Regions from separate parts of the Streptomyces sp. NPDC002446 genome, predicted to be linked through region 2. Evidence: riboswitches for the same ligand, from Rfam matches in the RefSeq annotation. Region 2 holds a riboswitch; the other holds the start of a gene.

Region 1 (9,957 bases), on a different contig from region 2:
TCAGCGCGAGGTCGGCGACGATCTCACCGACCACCGGTACGAACTTGAAGCCGTGTCCGGAGAAGCCGCAGGCGACGGTCGTGGTCTCCGGGTGCGCGGGGTGCCGGGTGATCACGAAGTGTTCGTCGGGGGTGTTGGAGTACATGCAGGTGGCGGCCTTGAGGAAGCGGCCGGGCAGGGCGGGGATCCGCGGGGCGAGCTGGTCGGCCATGGCGCGGACCTCGTGGTCGTGCACGGTGCGTTCGATGGTCTCCGGGGTGCAGACGGTGCCCTTGCGGAAGAAGGCGACCTTGGCGCCGCCGCCGGGGCCGTCGATCGACGGGAAGCCGTAGATCTGCACGCCCCGGGCGTCCTCCCAGATGTAGATCGGATGCCGCTCGGGGCTGAAGGGCGCGGTGCCGCCGTCGGGGGCGAACCAGTACATGACCTGCCGTTCGATGGTGAACGGCACGCCCAGGTCGGCGAGCAGCTGCGGCGCCCAGGCTCCCGGGCAGATCACCAACTGTCCTGCGGTGTAGGTGTTCTCGGCGGTGTGCACGCGGACGCCGCTGCCGCCGGGCAGCTCCTCCCAGCGGGTGACCGGCTCCTCGAAGTGCAGCTCGGCGCCGTCCTGGGTGGCGAGCTGGACATGGGCGGCTACGGTGTACTCCGGCCGGATCAGCCCGGCCCGCGCCTCGTACAGCGCGACCTCGTCGTCGGCGGGGGTCAGGGTGGGGAAGCGGCGGCGGATCTCCTTGGCGTCGAGCATCTCGTGCGGGAGGTCCCACTGCCGGGCGGACTGCAGACTGCCGCTGACGGTGCGGCTGCCGGGGCGGCCGACCATCACCCCGCCGCACAGCGTGGCGATCCGGCGGCCGGTGTCCCGCTCCAGCTTGTCGTACAGCTCGTACGAGCGCAGCAGCAGCGGGACGTAGGCGGGGTCCTCGAAGTAGGACTGCCGGGTGATGCGCGAACCGCCGTGGCTGGAGCCGCGGTTGTGCGCCGGGCCGAACTTCTCCAGGCCCAGGACCCGGGCGCCCCGGGCGGCGAGATGGTGGGCCGCGGCGCTGCCCATCCCGCCGAGACCGAGGACGATGACGTCGTACGTGGGGGACACGGTGGCCTCCTGGCGTGTACTGGCGCAGGCTTGCTAGCGGCGGATGCGGGTCATCTCCGGGTCGAGGAGCGGCTCGTCGGCGACGGTCGCCGCGACCTTCTCGCCGAAGTACTCGATGTGCACACCGGTGCCGGCGGCGAGCGGCGGCAGCCAGGCGTAGGCGACGCAGCGGCCCAGCGTGTAGCCGTACGCGGCGCTGGTGACATAGCCGGCCACAGCGCCGTCCAGGGACACCGGCTCCTTGCCGAGGACGTGGGCCGCGGGGTCGTCGAGGAGCAGCGCGGTCAACTTGCGTTCCGGAGGCGGGAGTTGTTCGAGGGCGGCGCGTCCCAGGAAGTCGCCGTGGTCCATCCGGACGGCGAAGCCGAGACCGGCCTCGTAGGGGGTGTGCTCGTCGGTCATGTCGTGCCCCCAGGCGCGGTAGCCCTTCTCCAGGCGCAGGCTGTTGAACGCCGACCGCCCGGCCGCGATCACCCCGTGCTCCTGGCCCGCCTCCCACAGCGTGTCCCACAGCCGCAGCCCCAGGTCGGCGGTGGTGTACAGCTCCCAGCCCAGCTCACCGACGTAGCTCAGCCGCATCGCGGTGACCGGCACATGCCCGAGGTACGTCCGCTTCGCGCGGAAGTAGCCGAAGGCCTGGTGCGAGAAGTCGTCGCGGGTCAGCGGCTGGACGAGGTCGCGGGCGCGCGGGCCCCACACGCCGATGCAGCAGGTGCCGGAGGTGATGTCCCTGATGTGGACGTCGCCGGGGGCGTGGCGCCGCAGCCAGACGAGGTCCGCCGGGGAGTTGGCGCCCACCTGGAAGTGGTCGGGCGCGAGGCGGGCCACGGTCAGGTCGGAGCGGATGCCGCCCTTCTCGTCGAGGAGCAGGGTGTACGTCACCGCACCCGGCTTCTTCGCGAGGTTGTTGGTCGTCATGCGCTGGAGGAAGGCGAGCGCGCCGGGCCCGGTGACTTCGAGGCGGCGCAGCGGGGTCATGTCGTACAGGGCGACCTTCTCGCGGGTGGCCCTCGCCTCCGCCGCGGCGAGGGGGGACCAGTGACGGGCGGACCACGGGTCGCGTACCGCGGTCTCGGTGACCAGGTGGGCGTTGGCCTCGTACCAGTGCGGACGCTCCCAGCCGCCGCCCTCCAGGAAGTACGCGCCGAGCTCCTGCTGCCGTGTGTGAAAGGGGCTGACGCGCAGCGGACGCGGCTGCTGTGGCGGCTGGAGCGGGTGGATGACGTCGTAGACCTCGATGAACTGCTGTGCGCCGCGGTCGTGGACGTAGGCGGGAGAGCGCTGGGCGTCCTCGAAGCGGTGCAGATCGCACTCGTGGAGATCGGTCCGGGCGTGCCCGTCGGTCATCCACTCGGCGACCGCCTTCGCGACGCCGGCCGAGTGTGTCACCCACACCGCCTCCGCGAGCCAGAATCCGCGCAGTTCACGGGACTCGCCGAGCAGCGGCATCCCGTCGGGGGTGAAGGAGAAGACGCCGTTGAAGCCCTCGGCGATCTTGGTGTTGCCGAGCGCGGGGAGCAGGCCGACGCTGTCGTCCCAGCTGGGCGCGAAGTCCTCCGCGGTGAAGGGCAGCGAGGACGGCATGACGGGCGCCGCGTCGTAGGCGGGGACGGTGCGGGGGTCGACGGGCATCGGGCGGTGGGCGTAGGAGCCGATGCCGATGCGGTCGGTGTGCTCGCGGAAGTACAGGTCGCGGTCCTGGAAGCGCAGGATCGGCCTGCTCGCCTCCGTACGGGGGTCGTTGACGCCCGCGAGCTCGGGCAGCGGCCCGGTCTTGGCGTACTGGTGCGCCAGCGGCAGCAGCGGTACGTCGACCCCCGCCATCGCGCCGATCACCGGGCCCCAGAATCCGGCGGCCGAGACGACATGGTCGGCGGGGAAGGTGCCGCGGTCGGTGACCACGCCGGTGACCCGGCCGCCGTCCTGCTCGATGCCGGTGACGGTGTGCCGCTCCAGGAAGCGGGCGCCGCGGGCCTTCGCCCGGGTGATCTGGGCGCGGCAGGCGAGCAGGGCGCGGGCCAGCCCGTCGTCGGGGGTGTGCAGTCCGCCGTGGATCCTGTGCGCGTCGAGCAGCGGCCAGAGCTCCTTGCACTGTTCGGGGGTGAGCAGCTCACCGCGTACGCCCCAGGAGGCGGCGAGTCCGGCCTTGCGGTGCAGATCGGCCCAGCGCGCCTCGGTGGTGGCGATCTCCAGTCCGCCGACCGGGTTGAAGCAGGAGAGTCCGTCCACCTCGAGGGAGCTGAACTTCTCGACGGTGTAGGCGGCGAACTCGGTCATGGTCTTGGACGGGCTGGTCCGGAAGACCAGTCCGGGGGCGTGCGAGGTGGAGCCGCCGGGGGCCGGAAGCGGGCCCTGCTCCAGGACGGTGACCTCGGTCCAGCCGCGGGCGGTCAGCTCGTCGGCGAGGGAGCAGCCGACGATTCCGGCGCCGATGACGACGACGCGGGAGTCCCGCCCCGCCGCGTGTGCCGTGCTCACCGGACCACCACCGATCGCTCGACGGGTGCGCCTCGTTCCGCCGCGACGACGGCATGGACTTCGTGTGGCATGCCCTCCCCCTCATGTTGCGCAGTGCACGACTGGTTGCGCGATGAGAGACATAGTGGGAACGCTGAATCGGCACCGTCAAGAGGTAGGCCCCAGCTCTTCGCCAACGGCCCGGCACCGTCCAGGCACGGCCGCGGGGCCGGAACAAGCGCTCCGGCCCCGCATCCGTCCTTGCGCCCGTCAGCCGCTCAACAGGCGTACCCCATCCGCCGCGAGAGCTCCTCGGCCGCGGTGACGGTGCCCCTGACCACCTCCGGCAGCCGCTCCTCGTCCAGCCGGTAGGCGGGCACCGAGACGCTGATCGCCCCGATCACCGAGCCGTCGTGCGCCCGCACCGGCGCGGCGACCGCGCGCAGCCCGAGCTCCAGCTCCTCGACCGCGATCGCGAAACCCCGCTCGACGACCTCCGCGAGCTCCCGGCGCAACGCGGCCGCCGAGGTGACCGTCCGCTCGGTCAGCCGCGGCAACTTCCGCCCCAGGACCGCGTCCTGGACCGGAGCGGGCTGGTGGGCGAGCAGCGCCTTGCCGCTGGAGGTGGCGTGCAGCGGCGTACGCCGGCCGAGCCAGTTCTGCGCGGTGACCGAGGCCGGGCCGCGCGCCTGCATGATGTTGACCGCGGCATCGCTCTCCAGCACCGCGATGTTGACCGTCTCCCCCAGCTCGTCGGCGAGCCGCCGGCAGACCGCCGCGCCCTCCTGGGAGATGTCCAGCCGTACGGCCGCCGCGCCGGCCAGCCGCAGCACCCCGGCGCCGAGGAAGTACTTGCCGCGCTCCTGCTCCTGCCCGACCAGCCCGCGGCTCTCCAGCACCCCGAGGATCCGGAACGCGGTCGACTTGTGCACCCCCAGCTCGTCGGCGACCTCGGTCACCCCGGCCTCGCCCAGCCGCGCGAGGATCTCCAGCACGGTCACCGCCCGGTCCACCGACTGCACGGCGCTCACCGGCGCCTTCGACGGCCCGCCCGCCACCTGCTCCGCCACGATGTCCGTCATGAGCTGGATCTCACCACCCGGGAACCCGATCGCGGGTCCGATGTCGAACGACCGGCATGTGCGGGGATCGCTTGACGCATGCGCGCCCCGCCTGGATTCTGTTGCGCATAGCGCTTCATCGTGCGCAAAGCGAAACTCGATGATACCGAACAGTAACAGGGGGGTCCCGTGATTCCTGTCTGCCACCTCGCCGATCTGCCCGCAGGCGAGTCCGTACGCATCGACACCGCACCTCCGATCGCCGTCTTCAACGCCGACGGGCAGCTCTACGCCATCGACGACACCTGCACCCACCAGGACGCCTCGCTCGCGGACGGCTGGCTGGAGGGGTGTCTGGTCGAATGCCCGCTGCACGCCGCTTCATTCGATCTCCGCACCGGAGCGCCCACCTGCCTGCCCGCACGCCGCGCCGTGCGCACCCACCCGGTGACCGTCGAGGACGGCATGGTCTACGTCCACCGCGCCGCCGAGGAGGGCACCGCCGCATGAACTCGGTCGCCGTCATCGGCGCTTCGCTGGCGGGGCTGTACGCCGCGCGGGCCCTGCGCGCCCAGGGGTTCGACGGCCGCCTGGTGATCGTCGGGGACGAGCGGCACCGCCCCTACGACCGGCCGCCGCTGTCCAAGGACTTCCTCACCGGTACCACCGGCCAGGACCGACTCGCCCTCGCCGACGCCGAGGAGATCGCCGAACTCGACGCCGAGTGGCTGCTGGGCACCCGGGCTACCGGCCTCGACACCGCCGCGGGCTCGGTGCTCCTCGAAGGCGGCCGGTCCCTGACCACCGACGGCGTGGTCATCGCCACCGGCGCCGCCCCGCGCCGGCTGCCCGGCCCCGCGCCCACCGGAGCACACCTGCTGCGCACCCTCGACGACGCCCAGGCGCTCCGCGCGGACCTCGCCCGCGGCCCGGCCAGGGTCGTGGTGATCGGCGCCGGCTTCATCGGCGCCGAGGTCGCCTCATCGTGCGCCGCCCTCGGCCATGACGTCACCGTCGTCGAAGCCGCGCCCCTCCCGCTCCTGCCCCAACTCGGCGACGAGATGGCCCGGATCTGCGCCGCGCTGCACGCGGACCACGGCGTCACCCTCGTCACCGGCACCGGCGTCGCCGCCCTGCACGGCGGCGGCGAAGGCCACCGCGTCACCGCGGTCGAACTGTCCGACGGCCGGCTGCTGCCCGCCGAGGTCGTGGTGGTCGGCATCGGCGTACGCCCGAACACCGCCTGGCTCCAGACCTCCGGACTGCCGCTCGACGACGGCGTACGCTGCGACGCCGGCTGTGTCACCGCACTCCCCAACATCGTGGCCGTCGGGGACGTCGCCAGGGTGGACGGCACCCGCGCCGAACACTGGACCAGCGCGACCGAACAGGCCGCGGTGGCCGCCCGGAACCTCCTGGCCGGCCGCACCGTCGCCACCCATGACGCCCTGCCCTACTTCTGGTCCGACCAGTACGGCGTACGCATCCAGTTCGCCGGCCGGCGCGGGCCCGCCGACACCCCGCGCATCCTCGAAGGCTCCCCCGACGACCGCAGCTTCCTCGTCCGCTACGAACGCGACGGGCGGCCCACCGCCGTCCTCGCCCTCAACCGCCCCCGCCCCTTCATGCGGCAGCGCCGCGAACTCGCCCGCGCCGCACCGCCCTCCGGCGGCCTCACTCCGCCCCGCCACCCCGCGGTTCGAGGCGGAAGCTGAACGCCGCGCCGCCGGTGTCGACGGCCGTCGCGCCGCCGTCGACGGTGAGGACCGCGCCGTTGACGAAGGACGCGGCCGGGGACAGCAGCCAGTTGACAGCCTCGGCGACCTCCCGCGGCTCACCGGGACGTCCGGCGGGCAGGAGCCGGGTGGCCTCCTCGTACGCGGCGTCCACACCGCCCGCGAGGCCGGACTCCTCGGCGAACCGGGCCATCCGCCGGTCGGCCATTTCGGTGCGCACCCAGCTGGGGCAGACGATGTTGGCGCGGAGCCCGTCGCGGCCGTAGTCGACGGCGAGGGAGCGGCAGAGCTGGAGCAGCGCCGCCTTGGACGCGGCATAGGCGGCGTTGCCGTTGCCGTTGCGCAGGGCGGAGACCGAGGCGACCGCGACGACCGAGCCGCGCGCCGCCAACAGGTGCGGCAGGGCGGCGCGTTGGAGGAGGAAGGGGCCGGTGACATTGGTGGTCATGACGGCCTCCCAGTCCTCGATCGACAGGTCGCCGACGGAGCCGCTGCGGGCGATGCCGGCGTTGAGGACCAGCCCGTCGAGCCGGCCGTACGCCGCCACGGCGGCATCGACGAGGCCCTGGACGGCCTCGGGGTCGGCGGTGTCCGAGGGATGGGCCAGCGCGCCGGTCTCCTCGGCGAGGCGGTGCAGCGGTTCGGGCCGGCGGCCGGAGATCACCACCTGATGGCCGGCCGCCCGCAGCAGCCGGGCCGTCGCGGCGCCGATGCCCGTACCGCCGCCCGTCACGATGACAACGCGCTGTTCCGCCATGGCCGTTCCGCCTCCGGATGCTGATCGCTCGGTCCTCCCGCGATCATACGGACGGCAGGCACCGCACGGCCGCCCGCTTCCGGCCGCAATGGCGCCCCGTCAGACCGCCTGCAGCTGACGGGTCGCGGCCTCGACGGTCTGGGTCAGCAGGGTGGCGATCGTCATCGGGCCGACACCGCCGGGGACCGGGGTGATCAGGGAGGCCCGGGCGCTCGCCGAGTCGAAGTCCACATCGCCCACGTTGCCGGGGTTGGAGCCGGCGTCGATGACGACGGCGCCGGGCTTGATGTGTTCGCCGGTGAGGAGGCGGGGCCGGCCGACGGCGGCGACGAGGATGTCGGCCTGCCGGGTGATCGACGCCAGGTCGGCGGTGCGGGAGTGGCAGTAGCTGACGGTGGCGTTGCGGCCGAGCAGCAGCATCCCGACGGGCTTGCCGAGGATCGCGCTGCGGCCGACCACGACGGCGTGCTTGCCGGCCAGTTCGACCTCGTAGTGGTCGAGGAGCCGGAGGATGCCGGCCGGCGTGCAGGAGGCGAAGCCGTCACCGCCGAAGCTCATGGTGGCGAAGGAGTGGAAGGTGACGCCGTCGACGTCCTTCTCGGGGGCGATGGCCTCGAACGCGGCGCGCTCGTCGATGTGCGGGCCGACGGGGTGCTGGAGCAGGATGCCGTGGACCCCGGGGTCGTCGGAGAGCGCGGTGACGGTGTCGACCAGCTCCGCGGTCGTGGTCGTGGCGGGCAGGGCGACATGCCGCGACCGGATCCCGGCCTTCTCGCAGCGGGCGCGCTTCATACGGACGTACATCGCCGAGGCGGGGTCGTCGCCGACGAGCACGGTGGCCAGGGTGGGGGTCTGTCCGGTCTGCCGGGTGAGGGCCGCCGCGCGTTCCGCGGCCTGTTCGACGATGCTGCGGGCCAGTGCGCTGCCGTCCATGAGGCGGGCGGTCTGGGACATCGGATGCTCCTGAGCGTCGTGACGGATCGCCCAGGCGCGCGGCACTGGCCTCGTATGGCCGGGCCGCTCCCCGGTGGTACTCCACCCAAGCGCCAGTCACGGCCCGCCGTCCACTGTAATCGACGCCGGGATGCCCTTGAAGACCGGCGTCAGGCGCCCCCGTGTCCTGGTGCCGGGGTGGGCGTGGTGGCCTCCCATTGGCTGAGGATGCCGTCCCAGTCGTGCTGGGCGGTGGTGATGGCGCTGGCGTCCCATGTGGGAGCGGAGTGCTGCTGTTGCCCGTCGTACGCCTGGTAGTCCTGGTAGCCCTGGTACTCCTGATGGCTCCGGTAATCCGTGTGGTTCTGATAGCTCGGGTACGACTGCTGTCTCCAGGCTTCGTGCTCGTACTGGGGCTGCGACGGTCGCTCCCGCCAGGGCAGATGGGCGGTGTCGTGCTGCTGGGTGGGCGGGAGCGTGGCCATCCGGCGGTGGCGGCCCAACCGGTCCTGCGGCGGTGCCGGCGGGGCGGTCTGGCGGCCGTCGGCGGACAGCTGCTGGGCGCGGGCCACGAGGAACCGGACGTCGAGACCGAGTTCGGTGGCGAGGGCCGTGAGATCGACTCCGGTGTGCCAGCTGCTCATCAGGACCGCGTCGAGGGCGGGCGCCCAGGTCGGTTCGGTGACCTGCGCGGCGGCGGCCGGAGGCGGGGCGGCCGCGGGCGTCGGCGTGGGCGCGGTGGCGTGGCCCGCCGGGACCTGGCCGGGCGCCGCGGGCTGGCCCGGCGCGACGGGCTGGCCCGCGGGGTGGCCGGGCGCGACGGGCTGGCCCGCGGCGGGGTGGCCGGGTGCGGTGGGGTGGGCGGCGGCCTGCTGCGCGGCGGGCGGCTCCTGGGCGGGGGGCTGCTCGGGCACGGGAGGCTGCTCACGGGGCGGCGCGGGCTGGGACAGCAGGCTCTTGGCGACCGCGCGGGCGTCTTCCTTGCCCACCGTGCGGCGGGCCAGGCGCACTTCGCGTTCGTCCAGGCCGAGCAGGTCGGCCACCACCGCATCGCTGCCCACGGTCACGGCGAAGGCGGCCAGGGTCCGCGAGCGGCGGACCTCGGCCTCGTCGAGGAGTCCCTGCGTCCGGCGGACCTCGTCATCGCTGCTGCAAAACGCCTGTGCGAGTACCGCATGGCGCTCCCACAACTCCCTCGGTTCCATGACTGCGACAACGTTCCTTCGTCCGGATTGGTCTGCTTCCCGGCAATAGATCACTGCATGGGGTGATATTCGAGGGTGTTCCGCCCCTGTGTCCAGGACGCATGTGCGGGGAGCCGCAAAAATACGCAGTGACCCCAAGCGGGCAGACTCGTTTCAACGGCCATGAGCGCTCCTACCTCCGGCACCGTCGCAGGTCATGGACAGACGTCCCTCCCCCACCCCGGATCCACGCCTCGGTGGATCACCGCCGAGGTCGTCCGGCAGACTCCGCTGTACGCGACGCTGGCGCGGCTCTGGACGGAGCGCGCCGCCACCGTGCCCGGGGTCGCCGACCCGGAGTGGCAGCGGCTGATCTCGTACCACTGCCTGATGGAGGAGACCGAGGCCGCCCTCGCCGCCCTCCGGCCGCACCGGGCCCCCGATGTGCTCCCCGCACGCAAGCCGGTCCCGGCCGCCCGTCCGGCTCGCCTGGACTCCTGAGGGCACCGGTGCGGCCGGCGGCCCCTGCCGGTGTCAGCGCAGGGTGTACCCCCCGTCCGGGTAGAGGGTCGAGCCGGTCATGTACCGGTTGGTGAAGAGGAACAGCACGGCATGTGCGATCTCGTCCTCGGTGCCGAGCCGGTGCAGCAGGGTGTCCCTGCGGTACTGCGCGAAGGCCGCCTCTCGCTCCTGCGCCGGGCGCTGCGCCCAGAGGTTGCCGTCCACGGTGCCC
Region 2 (9,957 bases):
AGTCCCCGAGCTCGCTCTGGGCGCGGTCCATGGCGTCCTCGGCGATGCCGTGGGCGACGGTCACATGCGGGTGGTAGGGAAACTGCAGCTCACGGGCGCAGGGGCCGGAGGCGGCGCGGACGCGGGCCTGGAGGGCGGCGCAGCCCGCCTCGCCCTCGGTGACCTTGACGAAGACGACCGGGGAGAGCGGGCGGAAGGTCGCGGTGCCGTCGAGGCGCAGGGGGAAGGGGCGGGAGAGGGCCGCGACCTCGGCCAGGTGGCGTTCGACGGCCGGGAGGGCGTCGGCGTGCACCTCCGTCGGCGGCAGGAGGGTGATGTGCGTGGGGATGCCGTGTGCGGCGGGGTCCCCGAAGCCCTCGCGCTTCCTCTGGAGGAAGCTGCCGTACGGCTCCGGGACCGCGATCGAAACGCCCAGCGTTACGGTCCCCACTGCGTTCTCCCTCCTGACGTGTGTGCGGCGCGCTCGCGCACCCTCCTAGTGTGCCGGGTGCGGGCCCTTCGCGGGGAGCGTCCCCGGCCCCGTCCCGGGCGGGCCCACGGGCCCCCGCAGGAGGGGACCGGGGGCTGTGTACGGCCCGCGCACCCGCCCTGCGCGGGTCGCGCGGACCGTCCCGTCAGTGCTTGGCCGGCAGGAATCCGAGCCGGTCATAGGCGGTGGCGAGGGTCTCGGCGGCCACCGTGCGGGCCTTCTCGGCGCCCTTGGCCAGGATCGAGTCCAGCGTCTCGGGGTCGTCGAGGTATTCCTGCGTACGGTCCCGGAACGGTGTGACGAATTCGACCATCACCTCGGCGAGGTCGGTCTTGAGAGCGCCGTACATCTTGCCCTCGTAGGCGCGCTCCAGGTCCGGGATCGAGGTGCCCGTGAGGGAGGAGTAGATCGTCAGGAGGTTGGAGACGCCCGGCTTGTGCTCGGCGTCGTAGCGGATCACCGTGTCGGTGTCCGTGACCGCGCTCTTGACCTTCTTCGCGGAGGTCTTCGGCTCGTCGAGGAGGTTGATCAGGCCCTTGGGGCTGGGGGCCGACTTGCTCATCTTGGCCGACGGGTCCTGGAGGTCGTAGATCTTGGCCGTCTCCTTGAGGATGTACGGCGCCGGGATCGTGAAGGTCTCGCCGTAGCGGCCGTTGAAGCGCTCGGCGAGGTCGCGGGTCAGCTCGATGTGCTGGCGCTGGTCCTCGCCCACCGGGACCTGGTGGGCCTGGTAGAGCAGGATGTCGGCGATCTGCAGGATCGGGTACGTGAACAGGCCGACGGAGGTGCGGTCGGCGCCCTGCTTGGCGGCCTTGTCCTTGAACTGGGTCATACGGGAGGCCTCGCCGAAGCCGGTGAGGCAGTTCATGACCCAGCCGAGCTGGGCGTGCTCGGGCACATGGCTCTGCACGAAGAGGGTGCAGCGCTCCGGGTCGAGGCCGGCGGCCAGCAGCTGGGCGGCCGCGATCCGGGTGTTCTGGCGCAGCTCCTGGGGGTCCTGCGGAACGGTGATCGCATGCAGGTCGACGACCATGTAGAAGGCGTCGTGGGACTCCTGCAGCGCCACCCACTGGCGCACCGCACCGAGGTAGTTGCCGAGGTGGAAGGAGCCGGCGGTGGGCTGGATGCCGGAGAGGACGCGCGGGCGATCGAGAGGCATGGCCCGATTGTCTCAGGTCGCGTGGGCTGCCCGGGCGTGGAGGCCCCCAGGGGGTGGCCGAACGCATCCCCTAAGGGTTGCGAAGGCCCCCTGCGGGGCCACAACGCGACGGCGGTGGGGCGGTATTCCGGGGGCTCAGCCGGTGACCGGATTCCGGTGGCTCAGCCGGTGACCGGCAGGCCCGGTGCCGGGTGGGCCGCCATCAGCTCGGCGACCTCGCTGCGGATCACCGTCAGCGCCTGCTCGTCGCCCTTGGCCGCGGCCCGTACGCCCCGGTCGATCCACTCCGCGACCTGCGGCATCCGGTCCGTACCCAGCCCGCGGGAGGTGAGGGAGGGGGTGCCGATGCGGATGCCGGAGGGGTCGAAGGGCTTGCGGGGGTCGAAGGGGACGGTGTTGTAGTTGACGACGATGCCGGCCCGGTCCAGGGCCTTGGCGGCGACCTTGCCGGGGACCTCCTTCGAGGTGAGGTCGATCAGCACCAGGTGGTTGTCGGTGCCGCCGGAGACCAGGTCGAAGCCGCGGGCCAGCAGCGCCTCGGCGAGCGCCCTGGCGTTGGCGACGACGGCGTGCGCGTAGTCCCGGAAGGCGGGCGCGGCGGCCTCGCGCAGGGCGACCGCGATGGCGGCGGTGGTGTGGTTGTGCGGGCCGCCCTGCAGGCCCGGGAAGACGGCCTTGTCGAGGGCCTTGGCGTGGCTCGCCCGGGACATCAGCATCGCGCCGCGCGGCCCGCGCAGGGTCTTGTGGGTGGTCGTGGAGATCACGTCCGCGTGCGGGACGGGGGACGGGTGGGCGCCGCCCGCGATCAGGCCCGCGATGTGGGCGATGTCCGCGACGAGCACGGCGCCGGTCTCGCGGGCGATCTCCCCGAAGGCGGCGAAGTCGATGGTGCGCGGGACGGCCGTACCGCCACAGAAGATGATCTTCGGGCGTTCCTTGCGGGCGAGGTCGCGCACCTCGTCGAAGTCGATGAGCCCGCTGTCGGCGCGTACGCCGTACTGGACGCCGCGGAACCACGTGCCGGTCGCCGAGACGCCCCAGCCGTGGGTGAGGTGGCCGCCCATCGGCAGCGCCATGCCCAGCACGGTGTCGCCGGGCTCGGCGAAGGCCAGGTATGCGGCGAGGTTGGCGGGCGAGCCGGAGTACGGCTGGACGTTGGCGTGTTCGACGCCGAAGACGGCCTTGGCGCGCTCGACGGCCAGCGTCTCGACGCGGTCGATGTTCTGCTGGCCTTCGTAGTAGCGACGGCCCGCGTACCCCTCGCTGTACTTGTTCTGCAGGACGGTGCCGGTGGCTTCCAGGACGGCGGCGGAGACGTAGTTCTCGCTGGGGATCAGCCGCAGGGTGTCGGCCTGGAGCTGCTCCTCTGCGCCGACGAGAGCGGCCAGTTCGGGGTCGGCGGCGTGCAGCGCGGGATGGGAGAGGGGCTGGGACGTGAGGGGCTGTGACATGGCGTCCTCCGGGGCGCTCGATCGGTTCTCCGGTCGGGTCCCGGGTGCCCAGGCGGGCGGCACCGCGTGATGGTGTCCGCGCACCGCTCCCTCGGGGTCGATTCCCCGTACGCCAGTCGCGATGCGCACCGCTGAGTCTAGACAACCGCCCTGCGCGCCGGTGCCGGAAGCGCGCGGACCGCCGCCACACGTTCCGCCCGCCACACCTTCCACCGCCACATCTTCCGCCCGCCGCCACACCTTCCACCCGCCCCCACACCTTCCGCGCAAACCACCCACGCGGCAATATAGAGGGACACCTCGGGGCATATGACCCGGATGTCCCGTACGGTCTACCGAAACGGAGTCACGGTGACGTCCACGGAACGCAGCATCGCCGCCGCCGAAGCCCACAGCGCGCACAACTACCACCCGCTCCCCGTCGTCGTGGCCACCGCCGAGGGCGCCTGGATGACGGACGTGGCGGGCCGGCGCTATCTGGACCTGCTCGCCGGGTACTCCGCGCTGAACTTCGGGCACGGCAACCGCCGTCTGCTGGACGCCGCCAGGGCCCAGCTGGAGCGGGTCACGCTCACCTCACGCGCCTTCCACCACGACCGGTTCGCGGACTTCTGCGCCGAGCTGGCCGAGCTGTGCGGGATGGAGCTGGTGCTACCGATGAACACCGGCGCCGAGGCGGTCGAGACGGCCGTGAAGACGGCCCGCAAGTGGGGCTACCAGGTCAAGGGCGTCCCGGACGGCCAGGCCAAGATCATCGTCGCGGAGAACAACTTCCACGGCCGCACCACGACCATCGTCTCCTTCTCCACCGACCCCGAGGCCCGCGCCGGCTTCGGCCCGTACACCCCCGGCTTCGAGATCGTCCCCTACGGCGACCTGGCGGCGCTGGAGGCGGCCATCGACGACCGCACCGTCGCCGTCCTCCTGGAGCCGATCCAGGGCGAGGCGGGCGTGCTGGTGCCGCCGCCGGGCTATCTGGCGGGCGTGCAGGAGCTGACCCGCCGCCGGAACGTGCTGTTCATCGCGGACGAGATCCAGTCGGGGCTGGGCCGGACGGGCCGGACCTTCGCCTGCGAGCACGAGGGCGTGGTGCCCGACATGTACGTACTGGGCAAGGCGCTGGGCGGCGGAGTCGTGCCGGTGTCGGCGGTGGTCTCCTCGCGCGAGGTGCTCGGCGTCTACGCGCCCGGCGAGCACGGCTCGACGTTCGGCGGGAACCCGCTCGCCTGCGCGGTGGCGCTGGAGGTCATCGCGATGCTGCGGACCGGCGAATTCCAGCAGCGGGCAGCGGAGTTGGGCGGGCATCTGCACAGCGAGCTGGGGCTGCTGGTGGGCGACGGCACGGTGGACGCGGTACGCGGCCGGGGGCTGTGGGCGGGCGTGGACATCAACCCGTCCCGCGGCACCGGGCGGGACGTCTGCGAGCAGCTGATGGCGCGCGGGGTGCTGGTCAAGGACACCCACGGCACGACGATCCGGCTCGCCCCGCCGCTAATGATCAGCAAGGAGGACCTGGACTGGGGGCTGGCCCAGCTGCGGGAGGTGCTGGAGGGGTAGCCGGACGGACGGCGGGCGGTGCCGCGCACGTGCAGCGGGCGGCCGGCGGGCGACGGAGGTCCTGGCCGCTCGCTGCTCCATGCGGGCGCGGCGGGGGCGGCGGCGCGGCTCAGCGGATCACATGGGGCACGAAGCGCGCGTACTCGTCCGTGACCGGCCCGGCGGACTCGCGGATGCCCAGCCCCGCCGCCTCGTCCTCGACGACCCAGGCGCCCAGGACCACCCGGTTGCCGGCGAAGTCCGGCAGCGGCGCCAGCTCCTGGTAGCAGCAGGGGTCCTCGGGGCCGCGCAGCACCGGGTCGGCACCCGGCTCGTGCAGCGTGACGCCTGCGCCCTCCCGTCCGAGCAGCGGCTTGGCGACGTATCCCTTCGTACGTGCCAGCTCGCGCGGGCCGTCCAGGTAGGCGGGCAGCAGGTTCGGGTGGCCGGGGTAGAGCTCCCACAGGACCGCCAGCAGCGCCTTGTTGGAGAGCAGCATCTTCCAGGCGGGCTCGATCCACAGGGTGGAGCCGGTGCCGCCGCCGTTGTCGAGCGTGTCCAGGACGTGCGGGCCGAAGTCGTCGGTGGCCAGCCACTCCCACGGATAGAGCTTGAAGCAGGCCCGTATGAAGCGCAGCCGCTGGTCGACGAAGCGGCCCGCGAGCCGGTCCCAGCCGATGTCCTCCATCGAGATGGCGACCGTCTCCAGTCCCGCCTGCTGCGCCGTCTCCTCCAGATAGGCGACGGTCATCAGGTCCTCGCCGAGCTCGTCGCCCGCGGAGTGCGCGAAGTGCAGCGGTGCGCCGGGCGGCAGCAGCGGGGCCTGCCGCTTCCAGGCCGCCACCAGCCGCTCGTGCAGCGAGTTCCACTGGTCGGCGCCGGGGAAGCGCTCCTCCATCCAGAACCACTGCGGGCTGGCGGCCTCGACCAGCGAGGTCGGCGTATCGGCGTTGTACTCCAGCATCTTGGCCGGGCCGGTGCCGTCGTAGTGCAGATCGAACCGCCCGTAGAGGGACGGGAGTTCCGCGCGCCGGCGCCAGGACTCGGCGACCAGCGAGGCCAGGCGCGGGTCGTCGATGCCGAGGTCGGCGAAGCGGCCCCGCTCGACGATGTGCGCGGCCGCGGCCAGGCACATGCCGTGCAGCTCCTCGACGACCTCTTCGAGGGCCTCGACCTCGGGGAGGGTGAACTCGTAGTACGCGCTCTCGTCCCAGTACGGCCGCAGCGAGTCGTCCGGGTAGCGGGTGAGCGGGTAGATCAGCCCCTGCGCCTCGACGGTCTGCTGCCAGCCGGGGCGGGGCTCGATGGTGTGGCGTTCCATGGCCGTGCGGTGTCCGCGTCCGCTCGCTCAGCCGCCGATGCGGCCGTGCGAACCGCCCGAGCCCGAGCAGCCGAAGCCGCCGCGGTTGACGGCCGAGCTCTTGCTGAAGGTGCCGCTGTCGGCGTACTTGCCGCCCTTGTTGCTCGGGTCGTAGTACCACTGGCCGTCGACGGGCCGCTTGGCCGTCCCGCCGCCCCGGCCGCTCGTGCCGTACCCGCCGCCGCTCGAACCGCCGCTCGCGGAGGACGAGCCGCCGCGGGACGAGCAGTTCTTGGAGTCGACGATGCGGTAGCCCTTGAGCGTGTCGTAGCTGTTGCGGTCGACGCAGCGCTTGTCGGGCTCGGAGCCGCAGGACGTCAGGGCGGCGGCGAGCGCGCCCATGCCTCCCAGGATCACCGTGCTCGACCGCAGCCGCCGACGTGCCTTTTCGGCCATCTCTTTCCCGCTTCCCCCGTGGACGGACATCTTTGTGAGCCAGGCCAGCCTAGAGAACCGGTCCCCTCGCCCCGGATACGCCCCCGTCCGGATTCCGACTCGTCCCACTGCGGTCGGCTCACGGCCCTGGGGCGGATCTGCGCACTCCCGTCCGCTGTGTGCCACCGTTCGCGGTGCGCCACGGCAGCGACTGCGGGCGGGCAGTCGCCCTGTCAATCACCGGGCCGATCGCCCGGCCTGCCGCCCGGACGCCGGGCCAGCCGCCCGGACCGGCACCGGCAGGATCGGCGGGACCGGCAGGCCCGAGGCACCGCCCCCGGGCCACCCGCACAATGGCGATCAACCAGTCACCAGCCACCAGGGGGCACGTCATCCTTCACCTCGTTCTCGCTTGCGACGTGCTCTTCTGGGTCCTCCTCGCCGGCGGCCTGGCAGCCCGCTACGCCGCCGGCCGGCCGGCCCTCGGCGGCGCACTGCTGCTGTGCGTCCCGCTGATCGACGTCGTACTGCTGGCGGCCACCGTCCTCAGCATCCGGGACGGCGCCGAGCCGACCGTCTGGCACGGCCTGTCGGCGGCCTACCTCGGCATCACCGTGGTCTACGGCCACCGCACCGTCCGCTGGGCCGACGCGAAGTTCGCCGGCCGCTTCGGCGGCCCCGCCGCTCCGCCGCGCCCGGTACTCCACGGCCGCGCGGCCGTCGCGGACGCCTGGAAATCCTGGTTCAGGTTCCTGCTGGCCTACACCCTCAGCGCCGCCCTGCTCTTCGGGCTGGTGGCAATGGTCGGCGGCCTCGACCAGGGCGCCCCGCTGCTCGTCTGGCTCAACCCGCTCACGAAGATCCTCATCTACAGCCTGATCTGGCCCGTGGTGACCACCGTCTGGCCCGGCAGGGCGCCGGAAGCGGCGAAGGACGACGGCTGACCGGGCGTTCCGCACGGCCCTCTAGGCTGCCGCCATGACGGAGAACACCCCGGCGCCCGGCCCGATATCCGACGAGCTGACGCTGCGTCACCCTGCCGCGTCGGACCATCCGCGCCTCCAGGTGGCACTGGCCGGATGGTGGGGCGGACTGGGCGGTGAAGCGGGCGCGCTGCAGCGGCAGTTGCTGGTCCCGCGCCTGTTTCTGCAGCACTTCGCCGACACCAGCTTCCTCGCCGAGCGCCCCGACGGCACCCTGCACGCCTTCCTGATCGGCTTCCTGTCCCAGACCGACCCGCGCACGGCCTACATCCACTTCGTCGGCGTGTGCCCGGACGGCCAGAGGAGCGGTGTCGGCAGCGCCCTCTACCAGCACTTCTTCGCCCTCGCCCGGGAGGCCGGCCGCACCCGGGTCCGCTGCATCACCAGCCCCAACAACCGCGACTCCATCGCGTACCACACCCGTATGGGCTTCCGCCTGGAACCGGGAGACCGGATCGACGACGACGGCGTACCGGTGCACACGGACTACGACGGCCCGGGACTGGACCGGGTGTCCTTCGTACGGGACCTGTAGCCGCACCCGGCCCGGAATCGAATCGAATCGAATCCCATCGAATCCAATCCAATCCAATCGAACCGAATCGATCACTGCGACGGCGGAGGCAACCCCAGCCCCCCGAAACCCTTCCTTATGAACAGGGAATCTTCTGCCGAACGACCAGGGAACGACCAGGGGGAGTCGTGCGTCGACGTTCACTCGCCGCCACCGCGGCCGCGCTCGCTGTGGCCATCGCCCTCGGCCTGGGACTGGCCGGCTGCGGCTCGCCTCGGATGGTGGCCCTGCACGACGACTGCACGACGAAGAGCCTGCGCTGGAAGCTCACCCTGCTGAAGAAGAAGCCGCACAGCACCCACCGCAACGCCCGCCTGTCCATCGCCAACAAGGGCCCGGGCCCCTGCGTCTTCCGCGGCTTCCCGGTCTTCGAGGTCCATGTCGGCAAGGGCCCCGAGTCTGACGCGCAGGGGCACGGCCGGACCGTGCCCATCGACCTGCGGCGCGGCGGCACGGTGACGACCGCGCTGCGCTACAAGGACTCCGACCTGCCCATGCAGCCCGACGGCTGCCTGGTCACCAACGACACGGCCGTCGTCGCCGCACCACACGACCCCCGGGACCGCCGGCCGATAACGGCCCGGGACGAGGCGGGCAGACGGGCCCAGATGAGCATCTGCGAGGACGCGATCTGGATGGGTCCGCCGATGGAGATCGCGGAGTAGGACGGTCGGCGGCCGTCGCCGCGAGGGTGCGGCGCGGATTCCTGGGCGCAAGGCCGTGACCTCACCCCCGCCCCCGCTTCGGGTGGGGGTGACGGCGCATCTCTACATTGCAGTCGATTGCCTTGGACTTGTCCCCGACGGCGCGCGCCTCCGTACGCTGCCCGGCCAGGGCGACGCACACATCGCACCCGGCGACCGGCTCGGGCTCCGGCACCGATGCCGGTTCCCACAGATGAACGGGGCGGCAGGTACGGGCCATCAGCCCCTCACCTCCACGCTGCGAATCCAGCGCGGTCCGGCGTCTACCCCGTACGCGGCGAGCAACAGTGCCGTCGGCCACCCACGCTGCAATCGACGTTCCCGCCGTTCCTCGGGCGTGAGGATGTACGGGCGGATCAGCGCCGAGTCCTCGCCGCGCAGCAGCTCAGGCTGACTCACGGGGACACGGGGAAAGGTGAACCTCGGCGCGTCCCCGCGCCTCTCGCCGGGTAGCACGCCGGCCGACCGGTGGCAGCCCCGCGCAGGAAACAGCAGTTGCAGCAGCGGGATGAAGAACCTCGCTGTAGCGCTTTTCATCTCGTCAATTCCTCAATAGTTGACGGCCGTTCGCCCGGACGCACGCAACACGTCGCGGGGGTCGTTGCTGTCCGCGAGCATCGCTGGCCCTCAGGGGACGCCGGAACCGCGGACAACGGACACTTAGGGACGTCCCGCGACGGGTAGAGCGTCCCTACGAGCGTCCGGGGAGGGGCGGAGTGCCGAACGAACGACTTCGGGCCGCAATGGCGGCAGGCGGCTGGACTCATGCGCGCCTGGCAGCGGAGGTCGATGTTGATCCCAAGTCAGTAGAACGGTGGGTCAACCTGGGGCGCACGCCGCGCCGGGAAACCGCCATACGAGCCGCCGAGGCGATAGGAGAAGACGTGTTTGCACTCTGGCCAAAGCTGAGGCAGGCACGCGCAGCAAGGGCCGTCAGCCCCGAACTGGTCGCGCTCTACCCCCAGCGGGCAGACCTCCCCGTTTCCACGTTCATCGATCTCTTCACTCAGGCACGGAAGCGCATCGATGTACTCGTATACGCGGCCGTATTCCTGCATGAGGCGTACCCGCACCTCAACCACCTCTTGCGCGAGCGCGCCACTGAAGGGTGCAGCGTACGGATTGCGGTAGGCGATGCAGGCAGCATCAACGTTCAACAGCGCGGTCAGGAAGAGGATTTCGGCCACGGCATCGAATCGCGCTGCCGACTGGCAATCCTGCACTACCGGCCGCTCGTCGGCACGCCGGGAATCGAGCTACGGACACACGGAACGACCCTCTACAACAGCATCTACCGGGCCGATGACCAGATGCTGGTGAACGCCCACGTGTGGGGTGCGAATGCT

Evidence for each region. A riboswitch is a leader RNA that binds a small molecule or an ion and turns the genes downstream of it on or off. The one in region 2 is predicted to bind ZMP and ZTP.
Region 1: linked by a shared signal. The riboswitch ahead of ACWD6P_RS16915 (bifunctional 5,10-methylenetetrahydrofolate dehydrogenase/5,10-methenyltetrahydrofolate cyclohydrolase) and the one ahead of ACWD6P_RS13795 (serine hydroxymethyltransferase) in region 2 are both predicted to bind ZMP and ZTP.

What each region holds. Positions count from the first base shown of each region.
Region 1 covers NZ_JBSFYC010000026.1:6,428-16,384, reverse strand. The annotation lists gene solA (N-methyl-L-tryptophan oxidase) at 1-1,096, opposite strand, end outside; gene ACWD6P_RS16940 (GcvT family protein) at 1,130-3,574, opposite strand; gene ACWD6P_RS16935 (IclR family transcriptional regulator) at 3,832-4,635, opposite strand; gene ACWD6P_RS16930 (bifunctional 3-phenylpropionate/cinnamic acid dioxygenase ferredoxin subunit) at 4,804-5,124, shown strand; gene ACWD6P_RS16925 (NAD(P)/FAD-dependent oxidoreductase) at 5,121-6,329, shown strand; gene ACWD6P_RS16920 (SDR family NAD(P)-dependent oxidoreductase) at 6,289-7,107, opposite strand; gene ACWD6P_RS16915 (bifunctional 5,10-methylenetetrahydrofolate dehydrogenase/5,10-methenyltetrahydrofolate cyclohydrolase) at 7,207-8,061, opposite strand; ZMP/ZTP riboswitch at 8,083-8,171, opposite strand; gene ACWD6P_RS16910 (hypothetical protein) at 8,211-9,245, opposite strand; gene ACWD6P_RS16905 (hypothetical protein) at 9,408-9,725, shown strand; gene ACWD6P_RS16900 (SDR family oxidoreductase) at 9,759-9,957, opposite strand, start outside.
Region 2 covers NZ_JBSFYC010000019.1:23,304-33,260, forward strand. The annotation lists gene ACWD6P_RS13785 (2'-5' RNA ligase family protein) at 1-430, opposite strand, end outside; gene trpS (tryptophan--tRNA ligase) at 615-1,628, opposite strand; gene ACWD6P_RS13795 (serine hydroxymethyltransferase) at 1,790-3,079, opposite strand; ZMP/ZTP riboswitch at 3,119-3,209, opposite strand; gene rocD (ornithine--oxo-acid transaminase) at 3,398-4,636, shown strand; gene ACWD6P_RS13805 (glutathionylspermidine synthase family protein) at 4,746-5,936, opposite strand; gene ACWD6P_RS13810 (hypothetical protein) at 5,964-6,371, opposite strand; gene ACWD6P_RS13815 (hypothetical protein) at 6,770-7,294, shown strand; gene ACWD6P_RS13820 (GNAT family N-acetyltransferase) at 7,329-7,868, shown strand; gene ACWD6P_RS13825 (DUF4232 domain-containing protein) at 8,036-8,572, shown strand; gene ACWD6P_RS13830 (hypothetical protein) at 8,831-9,010, opposite strand; gene ACWD6P_RS13835 (helix-turn-helix domain-containing protein) at 9,355-9,957, shown strand, end outside.